DNA from 2 places in the Variovorax sp. GW821-FHT06D12 genome. Region 2 is predicted to be linked to the other one. Evidence: predicted binding sites of a transcription regulator. Region 2 holds the regulator's gene; the other holds the start of a gene.

Region 1 (7,492 bases), on a different contig from region 2:
GGCGGTCACGAAGAAGCCGAGGTTGCGCTTGACGATGCGGCGCTCGTCTTCGGTCAGGCCGTTCGGGTCTTTCCACAACGCGATGTCGCGCGTCATGTTCACCTCTTGCGGCATCCAGTGGTTGGCGCAGGTGGCGAGGTACTTTTCCCAGGCCCACTTGTACTTGAACGGCACCAGCTGGTTGACGTCGGTCTGGCCGTTGATGATCCGCTTGTCGGAAGCCTTGACGCGCTGGCCTGCAGCGGCGGCCACCGGTGCGGTGGCAGTGGCGGGTTGTGCAAGCGACGAAGTCGGAGCGGCGACCGCGCGGCCAGCGGAAAGACCGCCGGTCGATGCGTGGTGCTGCTGCAATCCTTGTTGCATATCCTTTGGTAAGGAGGGCTTGACTTCTTCGTCCCAGGTCAACATAGAAAAATCCAATGCGCAATTATCGGAGCAACGATGTGAGTTGCAAAGTGCTCGTTCACATCGTGCGCCATTTATGGGGTTGTTATGTTGCTCGCATGCATCGCGCGACGTCAGTCAATGCCTTGATTGATTGAACGTCGCGCGCTTTTCACTTGTGCGAGCACCTCGCTGATCGATCGAAGCGTCTTGTGTGTTGACGCTTCACTTGCACATCACTGGCAGGCTTCGCAGGTCGGATCGTCGACACCGCAGAACGCGATGTCGGTGGCGGGCATCGCGCTCATCTGTGCCTTCGCTGCAGCAGCGGCGGCTTCGAGTGCGCTCATGCCCGAGGGTGCGTCGTTGCCCGACGACACCGCGTTGAGACGGCCCGATTGCACCGTCGACTTTTCAGCGTGCGTCGCGCTCTGCGTGCGCAGGTAGTAGGTGGTCTTCAGGCCGCGCAGCCAGGCGAGCTTGTAGGTGTCGTCCAGCTTCTTGCCTGAGGCGCCGGCCATGTAGATGTTCAGCGACTGCGCCTGGTCGATCCACTTCTGGCGACGCGCGGCGGCTTCCACCAGCCACGTCGTCTCGACTTCGAACGCGGTGGCGTACAGCGCCTTCACGTCCTGCGGCACGCGGTCGATGGGACGCAGCGAACCGTCGAAGTGCTTCAGGTCCATGACCATCACGTCGTCCCACAGGCCCAGGCGCTTCAGGTCGCGCACCAGGTAGTGGTTGATCACGGTGAACTCGCCCGACAGGTTCGACTTGACCGACAGGTTGCCGAAGCAGGGTTCGATCGAGGCGTCCACGCCGATGATGTTCGAGATGGTCGCCGTGGGGGCGATGGCCACGCAGTTCGAATTGCGCATGCCGTCGGCCTTGATCTTGGCGCGCAGCGAATCCCAGTCGAGGGTGGCCGAGCGGTCCACTTCGACGTAGCCGCCGCGGGCCTTCTCGAGCAGGTCGAGCGAGTCGATCGGCAGGATGCCCTTGTCCCACAGCGAGCCCTTGTAGCTGGAGTACTTGCCGCGTTCCTTGGCCAGTTCGGTCGAGGCCCAGTAGGCGTGGTAGCAGATGGCTTCCATCGACTCGTCGGCGAACTGCACGGCTTCCTGCGAGGCGTAGGGAATGCGCAGTTCGTACAGCGCGTCCTGGAAGCCCATCAGGCCCAGGCCCACCGGGCGGTGGCGCAGGTTCGAGTCGCGCGCCTTCTTCACGGCGTAGTAGTTGATGTCGATCACGTTGTCGAGCATGCGCATCGCGGTCGAGATGGTGCGCTTGAGCTTTTCCTGGTCGACCTTGCCGTCCTTCAGGTGCTGCAGCAGGTTCACGGAACCCAGGTTGCACACGGCGGTTTCGGTGTCGCTGGTGTTCAGCGTGATCTCGGTGCACAGGTTCGACGAGTGCACCACGCCGGCGTGCTGCTGCGGCGAGCGCACGTTGCAGGCGTCCTTGAACGTGATCCAGGGGTGGCCGGTCTCGAACAGCATCGTGAGCATCTTGCGCCACAGGTCCGAGGCCTGGAGGGTGCGCGCGGGCTTGATCTCGCCGCGGGCGGCCTTCTCTTCGTAGGCGACATAGGCCTTCTCGAAGTCGGCGCCGAACAGGTCGTGCAGGTCAGGCACGTTGGAGGGCGAGAACAGCGTCCAGGTGCCCTTTTCCATCACGCGGCGCATGAACAGGTCGGGGATCCAGTTGGCGGTGTTCATGTCGTGCGTGCGGCGGCGGTCGTCGCCGGTGTTCTTGCGCAGCTCCAGGAACTCCTCGATGTCGAGGTGCCAGGTTTCCAGGTACGTGCAGACGGCGCCCTTGCGCTTGCCGCCCTGGTTCACGGCCACGGCCGTGTCGTTCACCACCTTCAGGAACGGCACCACGCCCTGCGATTCGCCGTTGGTGCCCTTGATGTGGCTGCCCAGTGCGCGCACGCGGGTCCAGTCGTTGCCCAGGCCGCCGGCGAACTTCGACAGCAGCGCGTTTTCCTTGATCGACTCGTAGATGCCGTCCAGGTCGTCGGGCACGGTGGTCAGGTAGCAGCTCGAGAGCTGCGAGCGCAGCGTGCCGGCGTTGAACAGGGTGGGCGTGCTCGACATGAAGTCGAACGACGACAGCACTTCGTAGAACTCGATGGCGCGGGCTTCGCGGTCGATTTCGTTCAGCGACAGGCCCATGGCCACGCGCATGAAGAACGCCTGCGGCAGCTCGATGCGGGTCTTGCGCACGTGCAGGAAGTAGCGGTCGTACAGGGTCTGCAGGCCCAGGTAGTCGAACTGGTTGTCGCGCTCGGCCTTCAGGGCGGCGCCCAGGCGGGGCAGGTCGTACTGCAGCAGCTTCTCGTCGAGCAGCTCGTTCTCGACGCCCTTCTTGATGAACTGCGGGAAGTAGTCGGCGTAGGCGGTGGCGCGCTCGACCGGCATCACTTCGCGGCCGATGATTTCCTTGAAGATCGTGTGCAGCAGCAGGCGCGCGGTGGCGAAGGTGTAGTCGGGGTCCTTCTCGATCAGCGTGCGGGCGGCCAGGATGGAGGCCTTGTAGACCTCGTCCAGCGGCACGCCGTCGTACAGGTTGCGCATCGTCTCGGCGACGATGGGGGCGGCGGTGATGCTGTCGCCCAGGCCCTGGCAGGCCGATTCGATCAGGCCCTTGAGCTCGTTCAGGTCCAGCGCCACGCGCTCGCCGTTGTCGAGCACGTGCAGTGCCGGTGCGGCGGGCACGTCCTGCTCGCCCTGCTTGGAGCGTTCCTGGGTGCGGCGTTCGCGGTACAGCACGTAGGCGCGCGCGATTTCATGGTGGCCGCCGCGCATCAGACCGAGCTCGACCTGGTCCTGCACGTCTTCGATGTGGAAGGTGCCGCCGCCCGGACGCGAGCGGACCATGGCGCGGATCACGCCTTGCGTCAGCGTGTCGACGGTCTCGCGCACGCTGGCGGAAGCCGCGCCCTGGGTGCCGTGCACCGCCAGGAAGGCCTTCATCATCGCGATGGCGATCTTGTTCGGTTCGAAGGGAACGACGGCGCCGTTGCGGCGGATGATCTGGTAGTGCGCGAGGTTCTGACCGGTGGGCGAGCCCGCAGTGTCTTGTTGCTGCTGCGGCGTCGCGGGGACGGCGCGGGGGGTCGACGGGGTGTTCAGTGCAGTTTGCATTCGCTTCCTCTCGGTTGTGCAATTCTTGTTGGTTGGCAAGGCCTCGCGGGCCTTGCGTCGGCGTTGTTGCCGAACGGGAAGACACTATATCTAGGGTGTCTGTGCCCTACAAGCCACTACAGGTAGTGTTTTCCTATGGACGCAACCCTTACAGGAATTGCGCCGCATCCAGCGCATCGCCAGCGATGCCGCGTGAATACTGGCCCATGGTGGCGCAACCCGCACGGGGCGCGGCTTGCAAGGCGATTTGGGCCTGCAGCCCGCATGGTTGCTACGTCGCGTGCCTGCGCTTGCGAGATTGCTGCGCTGCGAGAGCGGCGCATCGCGGGCCACGGAGCGATTGAAAAAATTAGCGCGCGACCACCTGCTCGGGAAACATCTGTGGATTCCAGCCGAGCTGTTCGCGCAGCAGGCGCCAGTCGAAACCGGCGCCGGGGTCCTGCTTGCGGCCGGGCGCGATGTGCTCGTGACCGGCGATGTGGGCGATGGCGTAGTGCTGCGCGAGCGCGGCGCAGAGGCTGGCCAGCGTCTCGTACTGCGCCTCCTCGAAGCGTTCGCCCTCGAGGCCTTCGAGCTCGATGCCGACGGAGTCGTCGTTGCAGTTGGTGCGCCCGCGCCACGACGACACGCCGGCATGCCAGGCGCGGTCCTCGCAGCTCACGAACTGCCAGAGCTCGCCGTTGCGCCGCACATAGAAATGCGAGGACACCTCGAGCCCGCGGATCGACTGGAAGTACGGGTGCGCGTCCCAGTCGAGCCGGTTGGTGAAGAGCTGCTGCACGGCGTCGCCGCCGTATTCGCCCGGCGGCAGGCTGATGGAGTGCAGCACGATCAGGTCGGTCTGCGCGCCGACGGGGCGCGGGCCGAAGTTGGGCGAGGGCAGGGCCTTGGCGAAGCGGTACCAGCCGGCGCGCCAAAGTCTGTCGTCGCCGGCCGGTGTCGTGGCGAGGTCGTCAGTCGTCGGCATGCGCCGTGGCACCGTCGTCGCCGTTGGGCGTGGAGATGCCCAGGCGCGCGATGCGGTAGCGGATCTGGCGCAGGCTCATGCCCAGCCGCGCGGCGGCGGCCGTGCGGTTGAAGCCGCTTTCGTGCAGCGCGCGCACGAGGATCTCGCGCTCCTGCTGGTCGAGCCAGGCTTGCAGGTCGGAGGGCAGCGGCGGCGGCGCGGGCTTGGGCTCGACGGCGGGCGCGGGGGCCGCAGCCACCGCAACGGCGGCTGGCGCTTCGGCGGATTCGTTGCGCTGCGCGGCCGGCATCGGCGTCATCGCGCCCATCAGGTCGATGTGCAGCTCGTCGCCGTCGTTCAGCGCCACGGCGCGGTGCAGCAGGTTCTCGAGCTCGCGCACGTTGCCGTCCAGCGGGTGCTGGGCCAGGCGCTGCAACAGCGCGTCGGACAGGCGCGGCACGGGCAGGCCGCCGTCCTGCGCGATGCGCGCGAGCAGCGCGGTGCACAGCGCGGGCAGGTCGTCGCGGCGCTCGCGCAGCGCGGGCACGGCGATCTCGATCACGTTGAGGCGGTAGAACAGGTCCTGCCGGAAGCGGCCGGCCAGCACCTCGGCGTGCAGGTCTTTATGGGTGGCGCTCACGATGCGCACGTCGACCGCGTCTTCCTGCGTCGAGCCGATGGCGCGCACGCTGCGTTCCTGGATGGCGCGCAGCAGCTTCGACTGCATGGCCAGCGGCAGGTCGCCGATTTCGTCCAGGAACAGCGTGCCGTCGCGCGCCGCCTGGAAGTAGCCGTCGCGGTCTTGCGAGGAGCCGGTGTACGAGCCCTTCTTGGCGCCAAAGAACTCGGCCTCGAGCAGGTTCTCGGGGATCGCGCCGCAGTTCACCGCGACGAAGGGGCCTTCGCTGCGCTGGCTGCAGCCGTGCACGGCGCGCGCGACCAGCTCCTTGCCGGTGCCCGATTCGCCGCGCACCAGCACCGGTGCCATGCCGCGCGCCACCTTGGCGATGCGCGACTTCACGAGGCGCATCGGGTCGGAGTCGCCGACCAGCCGGTCGAGCGCGGTGGCGCCGCTGCGCGTCACGGCCAGCACATCGGGGCGTTCGCCGCCGTGGCCGGCGGCCTGCGGTGCCGGCTTCTGCGGCACGACCACCGCCGCGCGGTTGGCCTGCACGGCCGACGCCACCACGGCGCGGAACTGCTTCAGGTCGACCGGCTTCGTGAGGTAGTCGAAGGCGCCGGCCTTCAGCGCCTCGACCGCGTTCTCGGCCGAGCCGTAGGCGGTCATGACCACGCAGCGCTCGCTGCGCTGGTCTTTCTGGATGCGGTGGATGATCTCCATGCCTTCGCCGTCGGGCAGCCGCATGTCGGTGATCACGGCGTCGAAGCGGCCGGCTTCCAGGTGCTGCCAGGCTTCGGACACGCTGCCCGCGGCTTCCACCCGGTAGCCTTCGCGCAGCAGCGTGAGTTCGTAGAGCGTGCGCAGGTCGGGTTCGTCGTCGATGACGAGGATCTGCGCGGGGCGCGGGGCGGCGGCGGAAGGCGGGAGGGAGCTCACGGCCGCTATTGTGTCAGCCGGTTTTCGCTCGGTGCGAAGCTGACGAAGAATTCGTTGCCCTCGGGGCCGCCCGGCACCAGCGCACGCCGTTCGTAGCCGATGGTGGCGCCGTGGCGCCGGCACAGCTCGCGGCACAGGAACAGGCCCAGGCCGCTGGAGCGGCTCTCGGACGAGAAGAAGGGTTCGAACAGGTGGCGCTGCACCGCCGGTTCCAGCGGCGCACCGTCGCTCCACACCAGCAACGCGGCGCGCTGCACGCTGGCCCGCTGCAAGGTGGTGATGACCTGGATCGCGCCCTCGCGCTGGCTGGCGTAGCGCGCCGCGTTGTCCAGCAGGTTCACCAGCAGGCGGCGCAGGTGCTCGGCCTCGAAGCGCACCTCGCTGCCCGGCGCCTCGAGCGCCACGCGCACGCCCTTGCGCTGCGTCTGGCGTATCCATTCCTCGGCCAGGATCTGCGCGGCCGGGTCGAGCACCAGTTGCTCGCCCAGCGAGAGCACGCGCTGCTGGCGTGCGCGCGAGACGTCGAGCACGTCGTCCACGATGCGCGCCAAGCGTTGTGCGTTGTGCTGCACCATGTCGGTCAGCTTGCGGTGCGCCGGGTCGGTCAGGTCTTCGCTGAGCAGCGCGCTGGCCTGCGCGATGGCGGCCAGCGGGTTGCGGATTTCATGCGCCACCGCGGCCGACATGCGGCCCATCGCGGCGAGCTTTTCGGTGCGGATGCGGGCTTCGAGCTCGCGCAGGTCCTGCAGGAACATCACGCACAGGCTGTCGGCACGCCGGTCGTCGGTGGGCGTGAGCCGGGTGCGCACGCGCACCTCGCGCGCCGCGCCGCGGGCCTGCGCCACCGGGATCTCTTCGGTCTGCGGCGCGCGGCGCGCGAAGGTCTGGCGCGCCAGCGCGGCCAGCGCGTGCCAGGCCGGCTGGGTGTGCAGCGGGAACGGCAGTGGCAGCTGCGCCAGGCCCTGGCCGAGGATTGCGTCGGCCGCCGGGTTGGCTGCGTGCACCAGGCCGTCGGTGTCGATCACCAGCACGCCTTCGCTCAGGGTTTCGATCACCAGGTCGTTGACCTGCGCCTGCATCTGCGCGTGGCTGCGGCTGCGCTGCGCCACCGCTTCTTCGCGTGCCAGCCGGCGCGCGAGCTCGTGCGCGAGCAGCGCCACCACGAACAGGCCGGTGCCGGTGAGGGCGGCCTGCACGAAGCGCGCCGACGGATCGCCGGGTTGCTGCAGCCAGTGCCAGCCGGCATCGGCCAGCAGCAGCAGCGTCACGGTGGCCGTGGTGCCCAGGCCCACGAGCAGCGTGCCGAGCACCGCACTCATCAGCACCGGCAACGCGAACAGCGGCGTGTAGTTGACGCTGCCGCCCTGCAGCACCTGCAAGGCGCTGAAGATGCCCAGGTCGACCCCGATGGTCAGCAGCCAGAGGGTGGAGAAGCCGCGGATCGGCGGCTCGAAG
Region 2 (7,492 bases):
GGGCGCCGCCAACCTCGACGACGACGGCGGCTATGCCGCCAAGGTGCTGGCCGAACACGAGCGCCTGCGCCAGGTCGCCGCCGGCCGTGCGCCGTCGACGATGGTCGTGCCGCCGCCGACCACGGCGCGCGCACAGCCGATTCCGGTCGTGGCACCGGCCAAGCCTGCAGGCGAAGAGCCCGCCACCGGCAGCGAACCGGCCAAGGTCGCCCTGCTCTCCGCAGTTTCCTGAGGCCTTGCCGGCCCTCCCGGCCCGGATGCGTGCGGGCCTGCGCTACACTCGGCCTGTACGCGACTGGCGATAGGCGCAGCACCCTGAAAAAGGTGCCACGCGCTGACGTGGAATACCACTGGGAAGCGTGCCGCCTGGCCACAACAGGCGTTCAGCCGTTCGCCTGGGCAGCCCTTGTTTGGTTGAACAAGGACCTCGTCTTCAAAGGACTGCCATGTACCAACGCAATATCCTGGTCGAACAGACCGATCCCGAAATCTGGGCCGCGATTCAAGCCGAAAACGCGCGCCAGGAACATCACATCGAGCTGATCGCCAGCGAGAACTACGCCTCGCCGGCCGTCATGCAGGCCCAGGGCTCGCAGCTCACCAACAAGTACGCCGAAGGCTACCCGGGCAAGCGCTACTACGGCGGCTGCGAGCACGTCGACGTGGCCGAGCAACTGGCCATCGACCGCGTCAAGCAGATCTTCGGCGCCGACGCCGCCAACGTGCAGCCGCACTGCGGTGCCTCGGCCAACGAAGCCGTGATGCTCGCCTTCCTGAAGCCCGGCGACACCATCATGGGCATGAGCCTGGCCGAAGGCGGCCACCTGACCCACGGCATGCCGCTGAACATGAGCGGCAAGTGGTTCAACGTCGTGAGCTATGGCCTGGACGCCAACGAAGCCATCGACTACGACGCGATGGAACGCAAGGCGCACGAGCACATGCCCAAGCTGATCATCGCGGGCGCCTCGGCCTACTCGCTGCACATCGACTTCGAGCGTTTCGCCAAGGTCGCCAACGACGTCGGCGCGATCTTCATGGTCGACATCGCCCACTACGCCGGCCTCGTGGCCGCGGGCGTGTACCCCAACCCGGTGCCGCACGCCGACATCGTCACCTCGACCACGCACAAGAGCCTGCGCGGCCCGCGCGGCGGCATCATCCTGATGAAGTCGCAGCACGAGAAGGCGATCAACAGCGCCATCTTCCCCGGCCTGCAAGGCGGCCCGCTGATGCACGTGATCGCCGCCAAGGCCGTCGCGTTCAAGGAAGCCCTGACGCCCGAGTTCAAGGCCTACCAGCAACAGGTGGTCAAGAACGCCCAGATCGTGGCCGACACCCTCACCGCGCGCGGCCTGCGCATCGTGAGCGGACGCACCGAAAGCCACGTCATGCTGGTCGACCTGCGTTCGAAGGGCATCACCGGCAAGGAAGCCGAAGCCGTGCTGGGCGCCGCCCACATGACGATCAACAAGAACGCGATCCCCAACGACCCGGAAAAGCCGATGGTCACCAGCGGCGTGCGCATCGGCACCCCCGCCATGACCACGCGCGGCTTCAAGGACGAAGAGGCCCGCATCACGGCGAACCTGGTGGCCGACGTGCTCGAGAACCCGCGCGACGCGGCGAACATCGACGCGGTGCGCGCCAAGGTCCACGCCTTGACGAGCCGCTTCCCTGTCTACCGTTGATTTCGTAATCAGAAGAAGAGAAGCACTGGCCGCATGAAATGCCCTTTTTGCGGTCATCTCGAAACGCAGGTCGTCGAAACCCGCGTTTCGGAAGACGCCGACTTCGTCCGCAGGCGCCGCCAATGCAGCGCCTGCGACAAGCGCTTCACCACGTATGAGCGCCCCGACGTCAACTTCCCCGTCGTGGTCAAGAAGGACGGCAGCCGCGCCGACTTCGACTCGACCAAGGTGCGCGCCTCGATGATGCTGGCGCTGCGCAAGCGCCCCGTGAGCATCGAGCAGATCGACAACGCCCTGCTGCGCATCGAACAAAAGCTGCTGGCCAGTGGCCTGCGCGAAATCGATTCGACGAAGGTCGGCGAACTCGTGATGCGCGAACTCAAGAAACTCGACAAGGTCGCCTACGTGCGCTTTGCCTCGGTGTACCGCAGCTTCGAGGACGTGGACGAGTTCCGGCAGCTGCTGCGCGATATCTGACCTCCGAGAAGGCGTGAACGAACCCGGCATGTCCTCTTCCCAACACGACGCCTCCCACATCGCGACCGCTCTGCGGCTCGCCGCCTCCGCGATCCGCCTGACCGACCCGAACCCGCGCGTCGGCTGCGTGCTGTGCGACGCCGACGGCCGCGTGATCGGCCAGGGCCACACCCAACAAGCCGGCGGCCCGCATGCCGAGGTGATGGCGCTGCGCGACGCGCAGGCCCAAGGCCATTCGACTGCGGGCGCCACCGCCTACGTCACGCTCGAACCCTGCTCGCACCACGGCCGCACCGGCCCCTGCTGCGACGCACTGATCGCCGCCGGCGTACGCCGCGTCGTGGCCTCGCTCGCCGACCCGAACCCGCTGGTGGCGGGACAGGGCTTCGAGCGCCTGCGTGCGGCGGGCGTCGAGGTCGAAGTCGGGCCGGGCGCCGACGAATCCCGCGAACTCAACATCGGCTTCTTCAGCCGCATGATCCGCAAGCAGCCCTGGGTTCGAATGAAGATCGCCGCCTCGATCGACGGCCGCACCGGCCTGCACAACGGCGTGAGCCAGTGGATCACCGGCGAGGCCGCGCGCGCCGACGGCCACGCCTGGCGGGCCCGCACCGGTGCCGTGCTGACCGGCGTCGGCACGCTGCTCGAAGACAACCCGCGCCTGGACGTGCGCCTGGTCGACACGCCGCGCCAGCCCCACCTCGTGGTGGTCGATAGCCATCTCCAGACCTCGCCCGACGCTCACATTTTCATAGCTGGCCGCGCCGTCTGGATCTACGCCGCCAGCCGGCACAACGAAGAAAAGGCAGCCGCGCTCGAAGCCCGCGGCGCCACCATCACCTGCCTGCCCAACCTGCACGGCAAGGTCGACCTGCCCGCGATGCTCAAAGACCTCGCGGCGCGCGGCGTCAACGAACTGCACGTCGAATCGGGCCACAAGCTCAACGGCTCGCTGCTGCGCGAAGGCTGCGTGGACGAACTGTTGGTGTACCTGGCGCCCAAGCTGATCGGCAGCGGGCTCGACATCGCCAGCCACCTGCATGCCGAGGGCCCGCTCACCTCGCTGGCGGGTGCGCTGCCGCTCGAATTCAAGTCGGTCGACATGCTGGGGCCCGACCTGCGCATCGTCGCGCGCGTCGCCGGCCGCGACCGCTTCTGAGCCGCCGCCGACGCGGCGCGGCACATTCGCAGCCGCAAACCGGCCCTTCGGGCCGAAGACCCCTCGATGTCTGCGAAAATGTGGAAATGTTCACCGGAATCATCACCGGCGTGGGGCGCATCGCCGCCATCCACGACCTCGGCACCTCCTCCTCCTACGGCAAGCGACTCAGCATCGAGGTGCCCGACGGCTACCTCGACGACGTCGGGCTCGGCGACAGCATCGCGCTCAACGGCGCCTGCATGACGGTCACCACGCTCGCACCTGAACGCGGGCAATTCACCATCGACATTTCCGCGGAGTCCCTCGACAAGACGGCCGGCCTGACCGACGAGGGCAGCCGCATCAACCTCGAGAAGGCCCTGCGCGCGAGCGACCGCCTCGGCGGCCACATCGTCTCGGGCCACGTGGACGGCATCGGCCACGTGAGCTTCTTCGCGCCGGTCGGCGAAAGCTGGGAGCTGCGCGTGGTCGCACCGCCCGCGCTGGCGCGCTTCCTGGCCTACAAGGGCTCGATCACCATCAACGGCGTGAGCCTCACGGTCAACAGCGTGAGCGACATCGCCGAGGGTGCCGAGGTCAGCATCAACCTGATCCCGCACACCGTGGAAAACACCTCCCTCGGCGGCCTGAAGGCCGGCTCGAAGGTCAACCTCGAAATCGACACCGTGGCGCGCTACGTGGAGCGCATGCTTCAGGCCGGCATGCTCACACCCTCTCTGACGTCTTCCACGTCTCCCAAGGACACTTCGAAATGAACGCCTCCGTCACGCCGATCGGCGCCCCGCGCGCCGACCGTGCACCCGCACCGATCTCCCCGGTCGAAGACATCGTGGCCGAGCTGGCCGCCGGCCGCATGGTCATCCTCGTGGACGAGGAAGATCGCGAGAACGAAGGCGACATCGTCATCGCCGCCGACCACATCACCGCCGAATCCATCAACTTCATGGCCCGCCACGCGCGCGGCCTGATCTGCCTCACGCTCTCGCGCGAGATGTGCGAGCGGCTGCAGCTGCCGCCGATGGTCCAGCGCAACGGCGCCAAGCATTCGACCGCCTTCACCGTCTCCATCGAGGCAGCCGAAGGCGTGACCACCGGCATCTCGGCCGCCGACCGCGCCCGCACTGTGCAGGCCGCCGTGGCACGCAACGCCGTGGCCGCCGACCTGGTGCAGCCCGGCCACATCTTCCCGCTGCAGGCGGTGGACGGCGGCGTGCTCATGCGCGCTGGCCACACCGAAGCCGGCTGCGACCTGGCCGCCATGGCCGGCTGCTCGCCCGCCTCGGTGATCTGCGAGGTGATGAACGAAGACGGCACGATGGCCCGCCTGCCCGACCTGCAGATCTTCGCGGCCGAGCACGGCATCAAGATCGGCACCATCGCCGCACTCATCGAGCACCGCAGCCGCGTCGAATCGCTGGTCGAAAAAGTCGGCTGCCGCGAGATCCAGACCAACTGGGGCGCCTTCACGGCCCACGCCTTCATCGACAAGCCCAGCCGCGGCGTGCACCTGGCACTGGTGCGCGGCCAGTGGGCACCCGAAGAGACGGTGTCGGTGCGCGTGCACGAGCCGCTGTCGGTGCTCGACGCGCTCGAGGTCAACCGCCCGATGCACTCCTGGAGCCTGGACGCCAGCCTTTCGCACATCGCGAACGAAGGCAAGGGCGTGGCCGTGCTGCTGAACTGCGGCGAAACCGCGGCCGAGCTGCTCGCGCAGTTCGACGGCACCGCGCGCCCCGCGCAAGCGCCCGAGCGCGGCCGCATGGACCTGCGCAACTACGGCATCGGCGCGCAGATCCTGCGCGAATGCGGCGTGCACAAGATGAACCTGCTCGGCGCGCCGCGTCGCATGCCGAGCATGGCCGCCGGCTTCGGCCTCGAGATCGCCGGTTACCTCACGAAAGACTGAACGACCATGCAAGGTTCCAACAAGGGCGAGATCACCCTCAACGGCAAAGGCCTGCGCATCGGCATCGTGCAGGCGCGCTTCAACGCCGACATCACCGACGCACTGGCCGCGGCCTGCCTGTCGGAGCTCGAGGCTCTCGGCGTGGCCGCGTCCGACATCCATCACGTGCAGGTGCCCGGTGCGCTCGAAGTGCCCGTGGCGCTGCAGGCGCTCGCCGAGCGCGGCGGCTACCACGCGCTCGTGGCGCTGGGCTGCATCATCCGCGGCGAGACCTACCACTTCGAACTGGTGGCCAACGAATCGGGCGCGAGCGTGAGCCGCGTCGCGCTCGACTACCGCCTGCCCATCGCCAACGCGATCCTCACGACCGAAAACCTCGAACAGGCCGTCGCCCGTCAGACCGACAAGGGCCGCGACGCAGCCCAGGTGGCGGTCGAGATGGCACAACTGCTGGCCACCCTTTCATGACCGAAGACACCTCCAAGTCCGCCAAGCCCCGCCAGTCGCGCACCGGCCTCACCAGCACGGGCGCACGCAAGGCCGCGGCCAAGTCGAACCGCAGCCGCGCACGCGAGTTCGCGCTGCAGGCGCTCTACCAGCACCTGGTGGGCCGCAACGACCCGACCGACATCGACCACTTCACGCGCGACCTCGCGGGCTTCCACAAGGCCGACGCGGCGCACTACGACGCGCTGCTGCACGGCTCGATCAACGGTGCCGAACAGCTCGACGCGCTGATCCTGCCGCTGCTGGACCGCAAGTTCGCAGAGATCTCGCCCATCGAACACGCCGTGATGTGGATCGGCGTGTACGAGTTCCAGAACTGCCCCGACGTGCCCTGGCGCGTGGTGCTCAACGAGTGCATCGAGCTTGCCAAGGAATTCGGCGGCACCGACGGCCACAAGTACGTGAACGCCGTGCTCAACGGCCTGGCGCCGCAGCTGCGTCCGCTCGAAGTGGAAGCCGACCGGGCCACCGGCAAGGCGCGCCCATGAGGATCTCGACGCGCGCGCAGCGCATCGAACCGTTTTACGTGATGGAGGTCGCCAAGGCGGCTGGGGTGCTGGCCCGTGAAGTGGCCCACACCGACCGTCCGATGATCTTCCTGAACATCGGCGAGCCTGACTTCACCGCCCCGCCCCTGGTGCAGGAAGCGGCCGCCCGCGCCGTGCGCGCCGGCGCCACGCAGTACACGCAGGCCACCGGCCTGGACCACCTGCGCGAGCGCATCAGCGGCTGGTACAAGCAGCGCTTCAATGTCGACGTGCCGGCCCGCCGCATCGTCGTCACGGCCGGTGCCTCGGCCGCGTTGCAGCTGGCCTGCCTCGCGCTGATCGAATCGGGCGACGAGATCCTGATGCCCGACCCGAGCTACCCCTGCAACCGCCACTTCGTGAGCGCGGCAGACGGCAAGGCGGTGCTGGTACCGACCACGGCCGAGGAGCGCTTCCAGCTCACCGCCTCCAAGGTCGAAGCCGCCTGGACCGACAAGACCCGCGGCGTGCTGCTGGCCTCGCCCTCGAACCCGACCGGCACCTCGATCGCGCCCGACGAGCTGCGCCGCATCCACGAGGTGGTGTCGCAGCGCGGCGGCATCACGCTGATCGACGAGATCTACCTGGGCCTGTCGTACGACGATGCCTTCGGGCAGACGGCGCTGGCCATCGACGACAACGTCATCAGCATCAACAGCTTCAGCAAGTACTTCAACATGACCGGCTGGCGACTGGGCTGGCTGGTGGTGCCCGAAGTGCTGGTGCCGGTGGTCGAGCGCCTGGCGCAGAACCTCTTCATCTGCGCGAGCACCGTGTCGCAGTACGCCGCGCTGGCCTGCTTCGAGGCCGAGAGCATCGCCGAGTACGAACGCCGCCGCGCCGAGTTCAAGGCGCGCCGCGACTGGTTCATTCCGCAACTGAACGCCCTGGGCCTGAACGTGCCCGTGGTGCCCGACGGCGCCTTCTACGCCTGGGCCGACTGCACGAGCGTGGCCGACAAGCTCGGCATCTCGGGCAGCTGGGACTTCGCCTTCGAGACCATGAAGCGCGCCCACCTCGCCGTCACGCCGGGCCGCGATTTCGGCACGGCCGAAACCGCGAAGTTCGTGCGCTTCTCCACCGCCAGCTCGATGGCGCACCTGCAGGAATCGGTCGAGCGCCTGCGGGCCATGATCGCCCAATGAGCGTAGCGCCGGGCCGCCCCAAGCAAGCTCGCGCCGCAGTGCGAAGCACGGAGGCATGCAAGTGACTTTCGAGTTTC

What was found. Region 2 encodes NrdR, which represses ribonucleotide reductase genes. Its sites were predicted from a motif close to CACNANATNTNGTG; they were not measured.
Region 1: AC07SQ_RS17880 (ribonucleoside-diphosphate reductase subunit alpha) is a predicted target of NrdR. The motif match lies at 3,616-3,629, and genes of this name have one in related genera.

What each region holds. Positions count from the first base shown of each region.
Region 1 covers NZ_JBWKRI010000005.1:340,729-348,220, reverse strand. The annotation lists gene AC07SQ_RS17885 (ribonucleotide-diphosphate reductase subunit beta) at 1-408, opposite strand, end outside; gene AC07SQ_RS17880 (ribonucleoside-diphosphate reductase subunit alpha) at 621-3,533, opposite strand; gene ampD (1,6-anhydro-N-acetylmuramyl-L-alanine amidase AmpD) at 3,883-4,500, opposite strand; gene AC07SQ_RS17870 (sigma-54-dependent transcriptional regulator) at 4,487-6,037, opposite strand; gene AC07SQ_RS17865 (two-component system sensor histidine kinase NtrB) at 6,043-7,492, opposite strand, start outside.
Region 2 covers NZ_JBWKRI010000008.1:266,080-273,571, reverse strand. The annotation lists gene AC07SQ_RS24360 (lytic transglycosylase domain-containing protein) at 1-232, shown strand, start outside; ZMP/ZTP riboswitch at 282-408, shown strand; gene glyA (serine hydroxymethyltransferase) at 447-1,691, shown strand; gene nrdR (transcriptional regulator NrdR) at 1,725-2,168, shown strand; gene ribD (bifunctional diaminohydroxyphosphoribosylaminopyrimidine deaminase/5-amino-6-(5-phosphoribosylamino)uracil reductase RibD) at 2,197-3,327, shown strand; gene AC07SQ_RS24340 (riboflavin synthase) at 3,414-4,085, shown strand; gene ribBA (bifunctional 3,4-dihydroxy-2-butanone-4-phosphate synthase/GTP cyclohydrolase II) at 4,082-5,236, shown strand; gene ribH (6,7-dimethyl-8-ribityllumazine synthase) at 5,243-5,704, shown strand; gene nusB (transcription antitermination factor NusB) at 5,701-6,231, shown strand; gene AC07SQ_RS24320 (pyridoxal phosphate-dependent aminotransferase) at 6,228-7,415, shown strand; gene ybgC (tol-pal system-associated acyl-CoA thioesterase) at 7,477-7,492, shown strand, end outside.